DNA from 2 places in the Herbaspirillum sp. NPDC087042 genome. Region 1 is predicted to be linked to the other one. Evidence: riboswitches for the same ligand, from Rfam matches in the RefSeq annotation. Region 1 holds a riboswitch; the other holds the start of a gene.

Region 1 (7,204 bases):
CCTTCGGTGGACTGAAGATCGTCACCGACAATGGCTGGTTCGCGGCACGCCCGTCCGGTACCGAAAGCATCTACAAGATCTACGGCGAGAGCTTCCGCGACCAGACGCACCTCGACAAGATCTTTGCCGAGGCGCAGGACATCGTCAGCCGGGCGCTCAAGGCCGCCTGAGATCGGCATCGGGGCCAAGGCCCGCATGGAGGAGACCGGAAACGCCGCTGGCCGCGAGGCTGGCGGCGTTTTTTCCATCCCTCCTACAGGTGGATGGGCGGGTGTCCTGCTGTGACGTGTCGCGCAACGTCGTAGAATGAATATTCCATGCCACAACCCGGCCAAGGAGGAGCGCCATGGAACCCGTACGATCGCAATCCCGCGTTGCCATCAGCCAGCCCAAGCCAGCCGCCGAGCGGGGACTGGAGCCGGACGGCACCGAAGATCCCTGGGCCAATGCCGACGACGGCGTGCTGCCCGGTCCCGCAGACCAGCCACTGCGCCCTCATCCATCGTCACCGGAGACGCACATGCACAAGCCCCAGGATACGCCGCCGGTGGAGGTTCCACCGCTGGAGCCGACACCGTCGCAAGACCCCATTCCACACCAGAACCCTAGCACCACGATCGGCAAGGACTGAGCGCACGGTCCATCCGTGTGTGGTCCATCGGCCGATGCCCGAGAGGAGGCTGACTTGAGCTTTGCCCTGCATACCCCCCAGGAAAACCCGCCGACCCATGATCCCCATCTGCCGCCGCCGGAGCTGCCCGATGACGATCCCATTCCGGTCGAGGACCCGCCGCTGAACCCGCGTCCCTCGGACAAGCCGATTCGCATGTCGTCGTGAGGATCGCTGGTCCTTTTGGCGGGACAACAAATCCATCTGGTTCCTGCAAGTTGACTGACATATTCGAACTTTTCTGATACCGGCACGCCTGCAGATGTGAAAACATGGCGAACTTGCGCTGGAGAGTGTTCCAGGGTCGTTGCCATTGTTGTTATTGTTGCCATTGTTGTCATTGTTGTCATTGTTGTCATCTTGCGAGGAGAGCCGGTCTTGTCCCATCTGCCCAAACACATGTACCACCTGCCCACGCGGCATGTGATCGAGGCGCCGGCATCGCTCCATGTCGTGCTGCGCACACGGCAGGAGGGTGGTCGGTCGGGCCAATGGGGCGATTGCCAGGTCCTGTGCGAGCAGCGGGCTGACCGGCATGGCCAGCCGCAGGCGGCCATGGTGGTCTATCTGTCGCCCTTCGATGCCTGTTTCGACGCTGCCTGGTGCGGTCTGTCAGCAGAGCAGTACCAGGTGGTCCCGGCAACCGGTTTCGAGCCGCGGGAATTGCTGGGCAGTGGCACGGGGCCGCTGCACTACTGCCTGCATCTGGCCTGGGGCGCGCGTGACGGCGCCCTGGCCGTACGTCGCCAGGGGGCGCTGGTACGGCTGTCGCTGGCCAGGCAGGCTTTGGTATGGCCGGGGATCGAGTCGGTACATCTGCAGCTTGTGCAAGACGAATTGACGTCCTATCAGCGCCTGTGGGAAGGCGCCGGTCTGTTTGCCCACGCCGAATCGCTGAGCGCGATCCTCGCCTGCAGCGATCGTCAGCGCGCCGCGCACGCGAGCCGCGCCATCGACCGCATTCCCGCTACCGTGGCGGCCGGGGAGGACGTCAACCAGGTCGCCCTCTACGATGTCGAGGCGGCACAATGGCATTTCGTCGCACTGGGCGGCGTCGGCGGGAAGCAGGGCGACCGGGTCGGGAGGGACTGGCACAGCAATTTTTGACCTAAACATTCAGACTTTTCTGATATCGCACGCAACCTGGTTCTGTAACGATGACTTGACCGGGACCCGCCCGGGTCCCCGTTGTCGTTCGTGAAAGTGCCAGCTCCATGTATGTGTGCCCCCTTTTTCGCCGCCTGGCAATGCCCGCGATGCGCGCCGTCTGGCCTGTGCTGCTGGTTTGCAATGCCTCGTGCAGCGTGGCGCAGCAGCCTCCGAAGGAGGTGATCGACACCTGCCTGGCCTTTGGCCCGCTGGATGGCAATCCGGTGGTGATTGCGCCGCTCAAAGGCCGCTTGCAGGCCATGGACAATGGCGCACACCCGGCGTACCGGCTGTTCTTCCCTGACGGAGACAACAAGACCTGGCGGGTCGGCTATGCCAGTGCCAGCGTCGATGGCGCCGACTACCTGTTCGTCAATTCCCATCGCGGCTACCTGGCGCAGGCGGTCAGCCTCGGTACGCCGGTACCGCACAGTGTGCGTGGCCTGCGCCATGCGTCCTTTGCGCTGTTGCGCTACCAGGGCTGGCGCTATGTCTGCCTGATGGAACGTCGCGGCGGCTCCGGCCATTCCCCATGGCGATCGGCCTTCGTGGCCCGCATCCCGCCGCAGATGGGGACGGAGCTCAGGCTGTTCTACGCCAGTTCGGTCTCGCCGGGCTGACCACGCGCTGATCATTCGATGATCCCCCCGCTGTTCCCCCCGCTTTTCCTCCGCTGACTGCGGGCAACATTCTCGTATTGCCCGCAGGGACAGCCCCCTTTATACTCCCGGACTTATTAGCATTGCTTCTGGTATTGCCTGCGCAGCCGCGCCGGCAGTTGAAACGGGAAGCCGGTGCGGCCCCTCCTCCGGGAATGCGGCCAAAGCCGGCGCTGCCCCCGCAACGGTAAGCGAGGATGGACACGCAAACGCCACTGTGCCACGTGCATGGGAAGGTGCCTGTCCCGAAGCCCAGGCTTCGTCTCGCCAGCCCGGAGACCGGCCAGGAGCGACCTCTTGAATGACTCGCGGAGGGCGATCATGCGGACAGCTCCCATCATTTCCGGTTGGTTCACTCCAGCGCCGCCCGCGTGCGGCAGGATGTTGCATGGGCGCTTGCGCATTGGCGTTCTCCCTTCCATCCACTAGCCAAGGAGCAGCCCATGTCCACCACTTCCGGCCTCGATGCCCGCAGTACCACCGACTCCACCCACGCCGGCAGCAGCGTCTGGCGCGATCGCATCGCCCCGTCCCTGCTGGCCTTCGCGCTGGGTGCGGCACTGATCTATGGCGCTGGATTCGCCTCCAAGGTCGAGCTGCACAACGCCGCCCACGACGGCCGTCATTCGGCCGGCTTCCCCTGCCACTGAGGGGGGCGACGATGAACTGGACAGTGTTCCGGCGCATGGCGTCGGCAGTGGTCGTGGCCGGCGCCTTGTCGGGTGTGCTGCTCTCTGGCGTGCAGCAATTCCAGGTCGAGAAGATCATCCTCAAGGCCGAGGAATATGAAAAGGCGGGCGAGGCCGCAGAAGCTGCCGCGCCCCATGCCGAGGAGCACCAGCATGAACACGGGCCTGCCGCTGCCACCGCATCGGCATCCGAACGTGTCCACGAGCACAGCCATGACGCCGATGCCTGGGAGCCCGCCGATGGCGCCGAGCGTACCGGTTACACCGTGCTGGCCAATGTCAGCATGGCGGTCGGCTTTGCCCTGATGCTGGTGGCCGCGATGGCCATCAGCGGTCGCCGCGTCAGCTGGCGCACCGGCCTGCTGTGGGGCCTGGCTGGCTATGGCGTGTTCTTCGTGGCGCCTTCGCTGGGCTTGCCGCCCGAAGTCCCCGGCACCCTGGCCGCGCCCCTGCATGCGCGCCAGCTGTGGTGGGTGATGACGGCGGCCATGACGGCGGCCAGCCTGGGCCTGTTCGTCTTCACACGCGGCTGGCCGTGGAAGCTGGCCGGCCTGGCGCTGCTGGTGGTGCCGCATCTTGTGGGCGCACCCCAGCCCGAGGTCCACGGCAGCGTTGCCCCGGAAGAGCTGGCGCAGGCCTTCATCCACGCCACCGCCCTGGCCAATGCCGTGTTCTGGCTGGCCCTGGGTGGCCTGACCGGCTTCTTCTATCGCCGGTTCGGCTGACTGTCCGGCGTCGCGGCGCCTTTGAAAGTGAAGCAATGAGAACTCATCACCGCCACGTACTGATGTGCGTGGGGCCGCGCTGCACCGAGAACGGCGTCCTGGCCGAATCGATGTTCGCCGTCCTGGGCGAACAGATCGACGCCCGTCCCGAATTGCGCGTCAAGCGTACCCGCACCCATTGCATGGTGGCCTGCAAGGCGCAGGCCCCGGTGGTGGTGGTCTATCCCGAGGGGGTCTGGTATCGCTGCGAAGATGCCAGCGCCATCGAACGGGTGGTGGTGGAGCACCTGGAGGGTGGCCGCGAAGTCAGCGAGCTGATCTTCCATCGCCTGGGCAGCGGCGATGTCCATCCCGAACCGGAGAGCAGCGATGCCTGAGCACACTCTGCATACTCCGCACACTCCACGTATTGCGCTGCTCACGCACGCCCCCACCGACCTGGCCATGCTGGAGAGCGCGCAGGCGCAATTGCCGGCCGACTTCCCGGCGGTCACCGGCTACGACCTGCAAGGCCTGCAAGCCGATACCGACGAGCAGGGCAATCCGCGCCGCACGCTGGGGGCCATGCTGCGCCATGAGCTGGCGGCGGCCGATGTGATCGTCCTGCGCGTGCTGGGCCGGCTGGGCGCGGTGGCCGGCTTCCCCGAACTGCTGCGCACGGCGCGCCACGAGGGGCGGCACCTGATCGTGCTGTCCGGCACGGGCGAACCCGATGCCGAACTGGCGGCGGCCTCGACCGCCCCGGCCGACGTGCAGCAGCAGGCATTGGCCTATTTCAATGGCGGCGGCAGCGTCAACCTGGCGCAGCTGCTGCGCTGCCTGTCGGATCGCCTGCTGCTGAGCGGCTACGGCTACGAACCCGCGCAAGCCCTGCCGGAACACGGCATCCATCACCCCGACCTGGAACAGGACGCCACCCTGGCCGACTGGCTTGCCCTGCGCGCCACGGCGCCTGAGGGCAAGCCGGCGGTGGGCATCATCTTCTATCGCGCTCACTGGCTTTCGGGCAATACCGCCTTCATCGATGCACTGGTGGCGGCGCTGGAAGCGCGCGGCATGGATGTGCTGCCGGTCTTCACCTCGTCCTTGCGGGTGTCCGCCGGTGCGGCCCATGGCCTGCCACCGGCCCTGCAATACTTCGGCGGCGAGGCGGAGAAGGGCGCGCACGTCGATCTGCTGATCAACACCACCTCCTTTGCCATGGGCGAGATCACCGCTGGCGGCATCACACCGGCCGGCTGGTCGGTGTCGGTGCTGGAGCAACTGGACCTGCCGGTCCTGCAAGCCATCACCAGCGGCATGACGCAGGCGCAGTGGCAGCACTCCACACGCGGCATGAACCCGCTGGATGCCGCCATGAACGTGGTGCTGCCCGAGTTCGATGGCCGCATCATCGGCGTGCCGCTGTCCTTCAAGGCCGCCACTGAATCCGGCGCCGTGCGCTACCAGGCCTTGCCGGATCGCGTGCATCGCATCGCCGGCCTGGCGCAGCGGCTGGTGAAGCTGCGCAAGACACCCAATGCCCGCAAGCGCATCGCCTTCATCTTCACCAATTCCAACAGCAAGGCCTCGCAGATCGGCAACGCCGTCGGCCTGGATGCACCGGCCTCGCTGATGGCCGTGCTGCGGGCGCTGTCGGCCGATGGCTACGGCATCGGCGACTTGCCCGACAGTGGCACGGCGCTGATCCATGAACTGGTGGATCGCTGCTCCTACGACGACATCCTGCTCACCGAAGACCAGTTGCGCCGCGCCGCCGCGCGCATCCCGGCGGCGCGCTATGCGCAATGGTTCGCCGCCTTGCCGCCGGCCCTGCAGGCGAAGATGGTGCGCCAGTGGGGCGACGCGCCCGGTGAGGCCTATGTGCACGACCAGCACCTGGTCATCGCCGGCCTCGACCTGGGCAACGCCTTTGTCGCCCTGCAACCGCCACGCGGCTACGGCATGGACCCGGACGCCATCTACCACCAGCCCGACCTGCCGCCCACCCATCACTACTACGCGCTGTACCGCTGGCTGGACGAAGAGTGGGGCGCGGACGCCATCGTCCACGTCGGCAAGCACGGTACCCTGGAGTGGCTGCCGGGCAAGGGCGTGGGGCTCTCCGAGGAATGTTTCCCGGATGCGTTGCTGGGCGATGTGCCGCTGTTCTATCCCTTCATCATCAACGACCCGGGTGAGGGCTCGCAGGCCAAGCGCCGCGCCCACGCGGTGGTGGTGGATCACCTGACCCCGCCCATGACCACCGCCGACAGCTACGGCGCGCTGGCCCAGCTGACCCAGCTGGTGGACGAGTACTACCAGGTCGAGGTACTGGATCCCGCCAAGCTGCCCCTGCTGCAACAGCAGATCTGGGAGCTGGTGCGCCAGACCAACCTCGATACCGACCTGCAATACAAGCTGCTGCATCATGATCACGACCATGACCATGACCATGACCACGGCCACGATCATCACCACCATCATCATGGCCATCACCACCACGGTGACCATGGTCACGACCACGATCATGATCACCCCCACGAGGAAGGCGAACTGCCGCACGCCCTGGCCGAGCTGGACGGCGCCGGCGTGGCCCACCTGATCGAAGACCTGGACGGTTACCTGTGCGAACTGGGTGCGGCCCAGATCCGCGACGGCCTGCACATCCTGGGCCGCATGCCCGATGCGCAGCAGCTGCCCGACATGCTGGTGGCACTGACGCGCCTGCCCAACCAGGACCTGCCGGGCCTGCAGGAAGAGGTGGCGCGGCTGTTCGGCCTGTCGATGGACATGCTGCTGGAGCACAAGGGCCGTCGCCTCAACATCGACGATGCCCTGGCCCGCACCGCCGGCCGTGCCATCGTCACCCGCGCCGATGCGCTGGAGGCCATCGACGCGCTGTGCCTGTCGCTGATGCAGGCCCTGCAAGCGCAGGACTATGCCGAGGCTGCCATCGAGGGCGTCGTTGCACAGCACTTCGCTGCACTGGCGCAGGCGCCGGCCGACGAGCGCCCGCGCCTGCAACCGGCGGCCGTCAAGGCCGTCGGCAGCGTGCTGGGTAGCCTGCGTGGTACTGCGCGTCCGGCCTTGGCGTCGTCGGCACCCAAGCGTGTGGTGAGAGCGGCCAAGGCCGCGCCGGATATCGACTTCGCGGCCTTGCGCCGCGTGCTGGCCTTCGCCTGCCAGCAACTGGTACCACGCCTTGCGCAGACCAGCGAAGAGATCGGCAACCTGCTGCGTGGCCTGCGCGGCGGCTATATCCCGGCCGGCCCCAGTGGCTCGCCCACGCGGGGCATGGCGCACATCCTGCCCACGGGCCGCAATTTCTAC
Region 2 (7,204 bases), on a different contig from region 1:
ATGCAGGAAGTCGACGGTCTGAAGCGCATCGGCAAGGAATTCGCCGCCCATGACAGCGGCAGCTTCACCATTGCCACCACCCACACCCAGGCGCGCTATGCCTTGCCCAAGGTGGTGCAGGCCTTCACGCAGAAGTATCCCAAGGTGCATCTGTCATTGCTGCAGGGCAATCCCAAGCAGATCACCGAGATGGTCCGCAACGACCAGGCCGACATCGCCATTGCCACCGAGGCCCTGGCCTCCGGCGAGGGCCTGGTGTCCTTGCCCTGCTACCAGTGGGAGCATGTGGTGGTGGTGCCGCCGGAGCATCCGCTGCTGCAGTCCAAGAGCCTGACACTGGAAGAAATCGCGGCCAATCCGCTGATCACCTACGACTCGGCTTTCAGCGGTCGCAGCAAGATCGACCATGCCTTCTCGCTGCGCCAGTTGAAGCCCGACGTGGTGCTGGAAGCCATCGACGCCGACGTCATCAAGACCTATGTGGAACTGGGCATGGGCGTGGGCATCATCGCCGGCATCGCCTTCGACGCCGAGCGGGACCGTGGCCTGCGCGCCATTCCGGCCGGACACCTGTTCGGCACCAATGTCTCGCGCGTGGCCCTGAAGCAGGGCGCCTACCTGCGCGGCTATGTCTATACCTTCATCGAACTGCTGGCGCCGACCCTGAACCGCAAGCTGATCTCCCAGGTGATGGAAGGTGAGAAGGACATGTACGAACTGTAAGGGCAGGCCTGGCGGACGTAACGCCTCATGCAAAAACGGCCGGGTCTTCGCAGACCCGGCCGTTTTTGCTTGTGCCCCGCTAGCGGGCTGCTCAGACTTATGCCACCGCCGTGCGTTCCAGGTCGCGGCAGCCGTCCAGCAGGAAGGACAGGCCCACCACCAGCACCAGTTCACCCTCGGCCGAACGCGCCGTGCCGGTGATGCCGGCGGTGTGGATCGCCGTCAGCGGCTTGATCACCAGGTCGGCCGTGCCTTCGACCGATTCCACGCCCAGAATGTAGGGGTGCGGTACCGCCATGACGATGCCCACGCGTTCATTGCCCGGTTCGTAGCCCAGCACGCCTGCCAGCGAATTGACCGGCAGCGGACGGCCCTGGTCGCGCAGCACCGGGGCGCCGCCGACTTCGTCGAAGGTCTCGGGCAGCTCGACCACACGCTCCACCACCGCCATCGGCAGGGCCAGCGGCGCGCCGGCGCAGCGCACCAGCATGGTCGGGATGATCGACAGTTCGATGGGCAGGCGGATCGAGAACTTGGTCCCCTTGCCGATGGTGGAGTCGATGCGGATGGTGCCGCGATGCTTTTCCACCGCCGTCTTGACCACGTCCATGCCCACGCCACGTCCGGAGACGCTGGAGGCCACTTCCTTGGTCGAGAAACCGGGCAGGAACACCAGTTGCAGGGCCTCATCGGAGGTGAGCGCCTGGTGTTCGTTGATCAGGCCCTTGGCCAGCGCCTTGCTGCGCAGCATGTCGGGGTCCATGCCCTTGCCGTCGTCGAAGACCTCGATCATGACGCTGCTACCGGCCTGCCAGGCGTTGAGCGAGATGGTGGCCTTGGTCGACTTGCCGGCACCGACGCGATCGACTTCGATGCCGTGGTCCAGCGAATTGCGCAGCATGTGCACCAGCGGGTCGTAGAGGCTGTCCACCACCACGCGGTCCACTTCGGTTTCGGCACCGGTGATGACCAGATCGACGTCCTTGCCCAGATCCTTGGCCAGTTCGCGTACCAGTCGGGGGAACTTCTGGAACAGGCGGCCCACCGGTTGCATGCGGGTCGACAGGGTGGCGCGCTGCAGTTCGCTGGAATAGCGCGAGGCGCGTCCCAGGGTCTCGGCCAGGGTCGACATGAGGGCCCCAGCCGTGCCTTCGAACTTGAACTGCTGCAGTTTTTCCAGCAGGACGGCGGCCTGGTTGGCAGCCTGCACCGATTCGCCGGCCACTTCCAGCAGGGCATCGAGTTTGCCGGCATCGATACGGATGCTTTCTTCCTTGGCGGCGTCGGTGGAGCGACGGTTGTGCTGTGCAGGCGCGGCCTTCGCTTCGCCACCATCGGCGCTGGCCGGGGCTGCAGCCGCAGCTGGTGCAGCAGGAGCGGCCGCTGCCGCGACCGGACTGGCCGCAGCGGCGACGGGGGCTGCGGGGGCTGCACTTGCCACGGCCGGGGCGGTGGCGCCTGCGGCGCCCGGCACCAGGGCCTGGTAGAGCGCGTTCCAGTCCAGCTGGCCATTGTTCATCACGCTGGCGCTGCCATCGATGGCAGCGGCCGACGTCGTCACGGCAGCAGGTGCAGCGGCGGCCACCGGGGCAGGGGCGGGCGCGGGCGCCGCAGCCGCCGGGGCGGGTGCCTCGGCCTTACCTTCGATGGCCTGGGTCAGGATGTCCTTGAGCTCGGTCGGCATCGACGCCAGGCTATCGGGCGCGGCACCATTGGAGAGCTCGTTGAGTTGATCGGCCACGAAACCGCTGGCTTGCAGCGCCGCTTCGATGGCCAGGGGCGTCACGGGCGCCTTGCCGGTCCGCAGGGCGTCGAACAGGTTTTCGGTCAGGTGGCAGGCCGACACCATGGCCGGCAGGTTCACGAAACCGGCGCCGCCCTTGATGGTGTGGAAGGCGCGGAAGACCGCATTGAGGATTTCAAGGTCATCAGGATGTCGTTCGAGCGTCAGCAGATGCTCTTCCACGTTGGTGGCGAGCTCCAACGCTTCAACGACAAAATCCTTGAGCATTTCGTCATCCATTAGAACCCCAGGCTATCGAGTAAGTCGTCCACATCGTTCTGGCCCATGGCCGTTCCCGGCGTGGCAGGACCATTCATCAGCGAAACCGGTTTCTCGGCTTCGATCTGCGCGCGCACCTCGGCCGGTGCATTGTCGCGCAGCAACTGCGCCAGCTCGCGCTCGGCGCTGGCGGTGATGCCCACGATCTTCTTGATCAGCTGGCCGGTGATGTCCTGGAAGTCCTGGGCCATCATGATTTCCAGCATGCGGGCCTTTTCCGCTTCGGTCGATTCCACCACCGAGGCAGAAAACTTCTGGGAATCGCCCGCCAGTTGCTTGAACTCGTCGATGCTCATCTGGCCGGCATAGAGCCTGGCCCAGCGGTCGTTGATGTCCTTGGCCTGTTCCTGCAGGCGATCCTGGGCAGGCATGCCCGAATCGAGCGCATTGAGCACCTTGTTGGCGGCCTGCTCGGTGAGCGTGGCGATATGTTCCAGGCGGCTCTGGGCGTCGCCGATCTGCTCGGCCACGTCGGTGAGCGAGCGGTCGTAGCCCAGTTCGCGCATCGAGTCGTGCAGCAGGCGGACGATGCCACCCAGGCGCTCGTACATGGGCTTGTCACTTTGGTCTTCCGTCGATTCCGGGCTGGCCTCGTCGGCGGCGACGGCCTGGGGAGGCGATGCCTCGCCGGTGGGACTCATGGCCGGCAGGGTTTGCGCGGAAATTTCGTCAAACAGTGCTTCCAGATCAACGTCGTCGCTCATGATTACAAATTCTCCCAACAAATGTAGTGCACTTTTTATGCAACCTGCCTGTCCAGGCAAGTCAAATGAGTCGTTCCACCAGGCCAGACCACAGCCCAACCTGCAATATCGGCAGACCGGGACCGTCTCTGAAGTCCAGCGGCCGTCAACGGCGATTCAGGGATGACAGGGAAGGCCAAGGAGCGAGAGCCCGAGGGTCGACGATGCCATGCTGCCGAGTATAGGGTGCGCGCAGACCATTTCATCGGCTAAATAGCGAGTGAAATCCCCCATCTGTTCCGTTTTTTCTTCAAGCTGTCAACTTCCTGACAAAGCGGCGGATCGCCTGGCTTGTCGGACTGGTGTTGCCCCCACTTCTTGAAACTTCTTGAATTGACTTCGAAATTTTTCGATATTGCTTTGGATTTTATCCATCTTTTTCTTTTAAGCAATACATATGCCCAACTTGTGCTGATTTACATCAGTCTTCTTCTCTTGCTTGTGAGACAAGTGGCTTCGCGCCTACAATGGCGCCGTTTTGGTGCCCGCCGGCGTGTCCTCGCCGGCAGTTAAACGGGAAACACCCGCCATCGAGGCTGGCCGCAAGGCCGCTCCGGTGGTCAATGTGTGCTGCCCCCGCAACGGTAAACAGGCGCCGGCCTTGTGCCAATGTCTCCTTGAGAGACCTTGCGTAGTGCCGGCAATCCATCTTCCATGCCACTGTGCATCTTGCCGCGTGCAAGCAATGCATGGGAAGGCCGATGGTCATGCCTGCAGCCCGGATACCGGCCAGGACGGGGGGGAGCTTGCCTGTACGCCATATCGTCCGGGCGGCTTCCGTTGAATCCGGCTTGCGGGGAGGCAGGCCGGGGAATGTCACCGGATTTCACTACCATGTCTAACATCGTTTCGCGGGGCCATCGCGCTGCCCCCAGCATGCACTTGCGCGCTTCCGTTTCCCTGAGTCTGGCCGTCGCGGCCGCCTGGCAGCTGCCTGCCCAGGCCGAGTCCGATACGGCCAATGCCACTACCCCGTTGTCGGCGGTGGTGGTGTCGGCCTCGCGCTTCCCCAATGATCCGGCCTTTGCGCCGGTGGCCACGACCGTGATCACGGCCGAGCAGATCCGCGCCGCCGGCATCGACAATGCCAATGAGGCGCTGCGCAAGCTGGGCGGCATCTATGGCCGCCAGAGTTCGGCCGGCCCCAATGATTTCCCGCTGGACCTGCGCGGTTTCGGCACCAATGGCGACCAGAACATGGTGGTGCTGGTCGATGGTGTGCGGATTTCGGAAAACGAATTGTCCACACCCTTGCTGTCCTCCATCCCCATCGAGACCATCGAGCGCATCGAGATCGTGCGCGGTGGCAGCAGCGTGCTCTATGGCAGCGGCGCCACCGGCGGCACCATCCAGATCATCACCCGCCGTCCGCAAGCCAACGATGGCCATGGCACGGTGGTGGCCGAGCTGGGCAACCAGGGCCAGCGCGCCGGGCGCGCCGCCGTCTCGCGCGGCTGGGACAACATGTCGATTGACGCCAGCTATGCCAAGGCGCATAGCGACAACTGGCGCGACAATGCGAAATCCAACCAGGAAAACTTCAGTACCACCGTGCAGTGGTTCGCCAGCGACTGGCGTTTTGGTCTGCGCGCCAATATCGCCCGCGCCGATTTCGGTCTGCCGGGCAGCCTCACCCAGGCCCAGTACCAGGCCGATCCGCGCCAGAGCAGCAAGCCGCTGGATCATGGCTCCTATGACAACGACACGGTGACAGCCTTCCTGGAGCGCCGCTTCGGCGACTTCGACGTGGCCGCCGAGCTGTCTCATCGCGAGAAGATCTCGCGCGCCGACTACGTGAGCAGCGCCTCGACCTCGCAAGCCAATATCCGCCTGACCCAGTTCTCGCCGCGCCTGCGCCATGTGCTGCAAAGCGGGCCATGGAAGAATGAATGGATCGTCGGCACCGACCTCACCGAATGGAACAGCGTCACCAACGCCAGCTATGGCAACAGCGATGCGGCCCAGCATGCCAAGGCCCTGTACCTGCGCGACGAGATCGAGTTCGACCACAATGCCCGCCTGGCGGCCGGCGTGCGTCGCGAGCAGTTCACCCAGAGCAGCGGCTCGGGCGCCTACAACCGGACCAGTGCCGTCAATGCCTGGGACCTGCAAGCCAGTTACGCCCCGCTGCCGCTGTTGCGCGCCTTCGCCAAGACTGGCCAGAGCTACCGCCTGGCCACGCCCGACGAGAACGGCTATACCGCCTTGCCCAGCGGCCAGGTGCTCAAGCCCCAGGTGTCGCATGACGTCGAGCTGGGTGCCACGCTGGGTAACGATGCGCGCCAGCTGACGGCGCGCTGGTTCCGCCATCGCGTGCGTGACGAGCTGTATTACGATCCCACCGCCAATGGCGGCTTCGGTGCCAACAGCAACCTCGATCCCACCCTGCACCAGGGCGTGGAACTGGAAGGGCGCCTGCGCGTGAACGACAGCATCACCCTCAGCGCCAACTACCAGCATATCGACGCCAAGTTCGCCGATGGTGTCAACAACGGCAAGGAGCTGGCGCTGGTGCCCAGGAACACCCTGTCGACCCGGATCAACTGGAAGTCCGGCCAGCAGAGCGCCGACGCCGGTGTGCGCTGGGTGGACCGTCAGCGCATGGGCAATGACTTCGCCAATACCTGCGCCAGGATGCCCTCCTTCACCACCCTCGATGCCCGTTACGCGGTGCGGGTGAGCGCCTGGGAGTTTGCCGTGACCGGGACCAACTTGGCCGACCGCACCTACTATTCCCAGGCCTATGATTGTTCCGGTGGCGCCGTCTCCGGCATCTATCCGGAAAACGGTCGGGCGGTAAAATTCACGGCCCGCTACGATTTCTGATGCGGGACGCCTGAATTCCAACCTCCCCATCCGGATTGCCGATGCGACGTCTGTTCTCCCTGCTTGCCGTCTTGTTGCTGGTGTCGCTGCTGACGCTGGCGGCGGCCGCCTTGTGCGGCAGCACGGGCTGCCTGCGTCCTTCGGCCCCGGCCGACACGGTGTCATTGTTGCTGTCGCTGCGGGTGCCGCGCGCGCTGACCGCGTTCGTGGTGGGCGCCGCGCTGGCCTTGTCGGGGGCGCTGATGCAGGTGCTGCTCCGCAATCCGCTGGCCGATCCGTATGTGCTGGGCCTGTCTGGTGGTTCGGCGGCCGGGGCCTTGCTGGCCATGCTGGCGGCATTGCACCTGGGCCTGCCGGTACAGGCCGCGACCGCACCTGGCGCCTTGCTGGGAGCGGCGCTGGCGATGGCGCTGCTGTTTGGCCTGGTACGGCAATCGCTGCGGCATCTGGCGACCTCGCCGCTGCTGTCCAGCCAGCGCCTGCTGCTGACCGGCGTGATGCTGGCGGCCGGCTTTGGCGCGCTGATCTCGCTGGCCCTGTCGGTGGCGCCGGACGCGCAATTGCGCGGAATGGTGTTCTGGCTGATCGGGGACCTCGATGATGCCCGCCTGCTGCCGCTGGCGGCGGTCGTGCTGCTGCTGGCGCTGATCTGGAGCCTGCGACATGCGCCGTCGCTGAACCTGCTGGCGCGTGGCGATGCTTTTGCCCAGTTGCTGGGTGTGCCGGTGTTGCGCCTGCGGGTCATGAGCCTGTGCGTGGCCTCGGCCTGTACCGCCATGGCCGTGGCCATGGCCGGAACCATCGGTTTCGTCGGCCTGGTAGTACCGCATACCTTGCGGCTGCTGTGGGG

The links. A riboswitch is a leader RNA that binds a small molecule or an ion and turns the genes downstream of it on or off. The one in region 1 is predicted to bind cobalamin.
Region 2: it holds a riboswitch for cobalamin, as region 1 does, so the genes downstream of both, ACIPHN_RS17340 (TonB-dependent receptor family protein) here and ACIPHN_RS02620 (CbtB domain-containing protein) in region 1, are expected to answer to the same signal.

What each region holds. Positions count from the first base shown of each region.
Region 1 is NZ_JBIUZW010000001.1:585,294-592,497, reverse strand. Features, by position in the region: gene pgm (phosphoglucomutase (alpha-D-glucose-1,6-bisphosphate-dependent)) at 1-170, shown strand, start outside; gene ACIPHN_RS02640 (hypothetical protein) at 347-631, shown strand; gene ACIPHN_RS02635 (hypothetical protein) at 686-838, shown strand; gene ACIPHN_RS02630 (hypothetical protein) at 1,049-1,777, shown strand; gene ACIPHN_RS02625 (hypothetical protein) at 1,927-2,439, shown strand; cobalamin riboswitch at 2,552-2,781, shown strand; gene ACIPHN_RS02620 (CbtB domain-containing protein) at 2,922-3,128, shown strand; gene ACIPHN_RS02615 (CbtA family protein) at 3,140-3,892, shown strand; gene ACIPHN_RS02610 ((2Fe-2S) ferredoxin domain-containing protein) at 3,928-4,269, shown strand; gene ACIPHN_RS02605 (cobaltochelatase subunit CobN) at 4,262-7,204, shown strand, end outside.
Region 2 is NZ_JBIUZW010000012.1:162,670-169,873, reverse strand. Features, by position in the region: gene ACIPHN_RS17355 (CysB family HTH-type transcriptional regulator) at 1-723, shown strand, start outside; gene ACIPHN_RS17350 (chemotaxis protein CheA) at 821-2,746, opposite strand; gene ACIPHN_RS17345 (protein phosphatase CheZ) at 2,746-3,489, opposite strand; cobalamin riboswitch at 3,991-4,277, shown strand; gene ACIPHN_RS17340 (TonB-dependent receptor family protein) at 4,363-6,354, shown strand; gene ACIPHN_RS17335 (FecCD family ABC transporter permease) at 6,396-7,204, shown strand, end outside.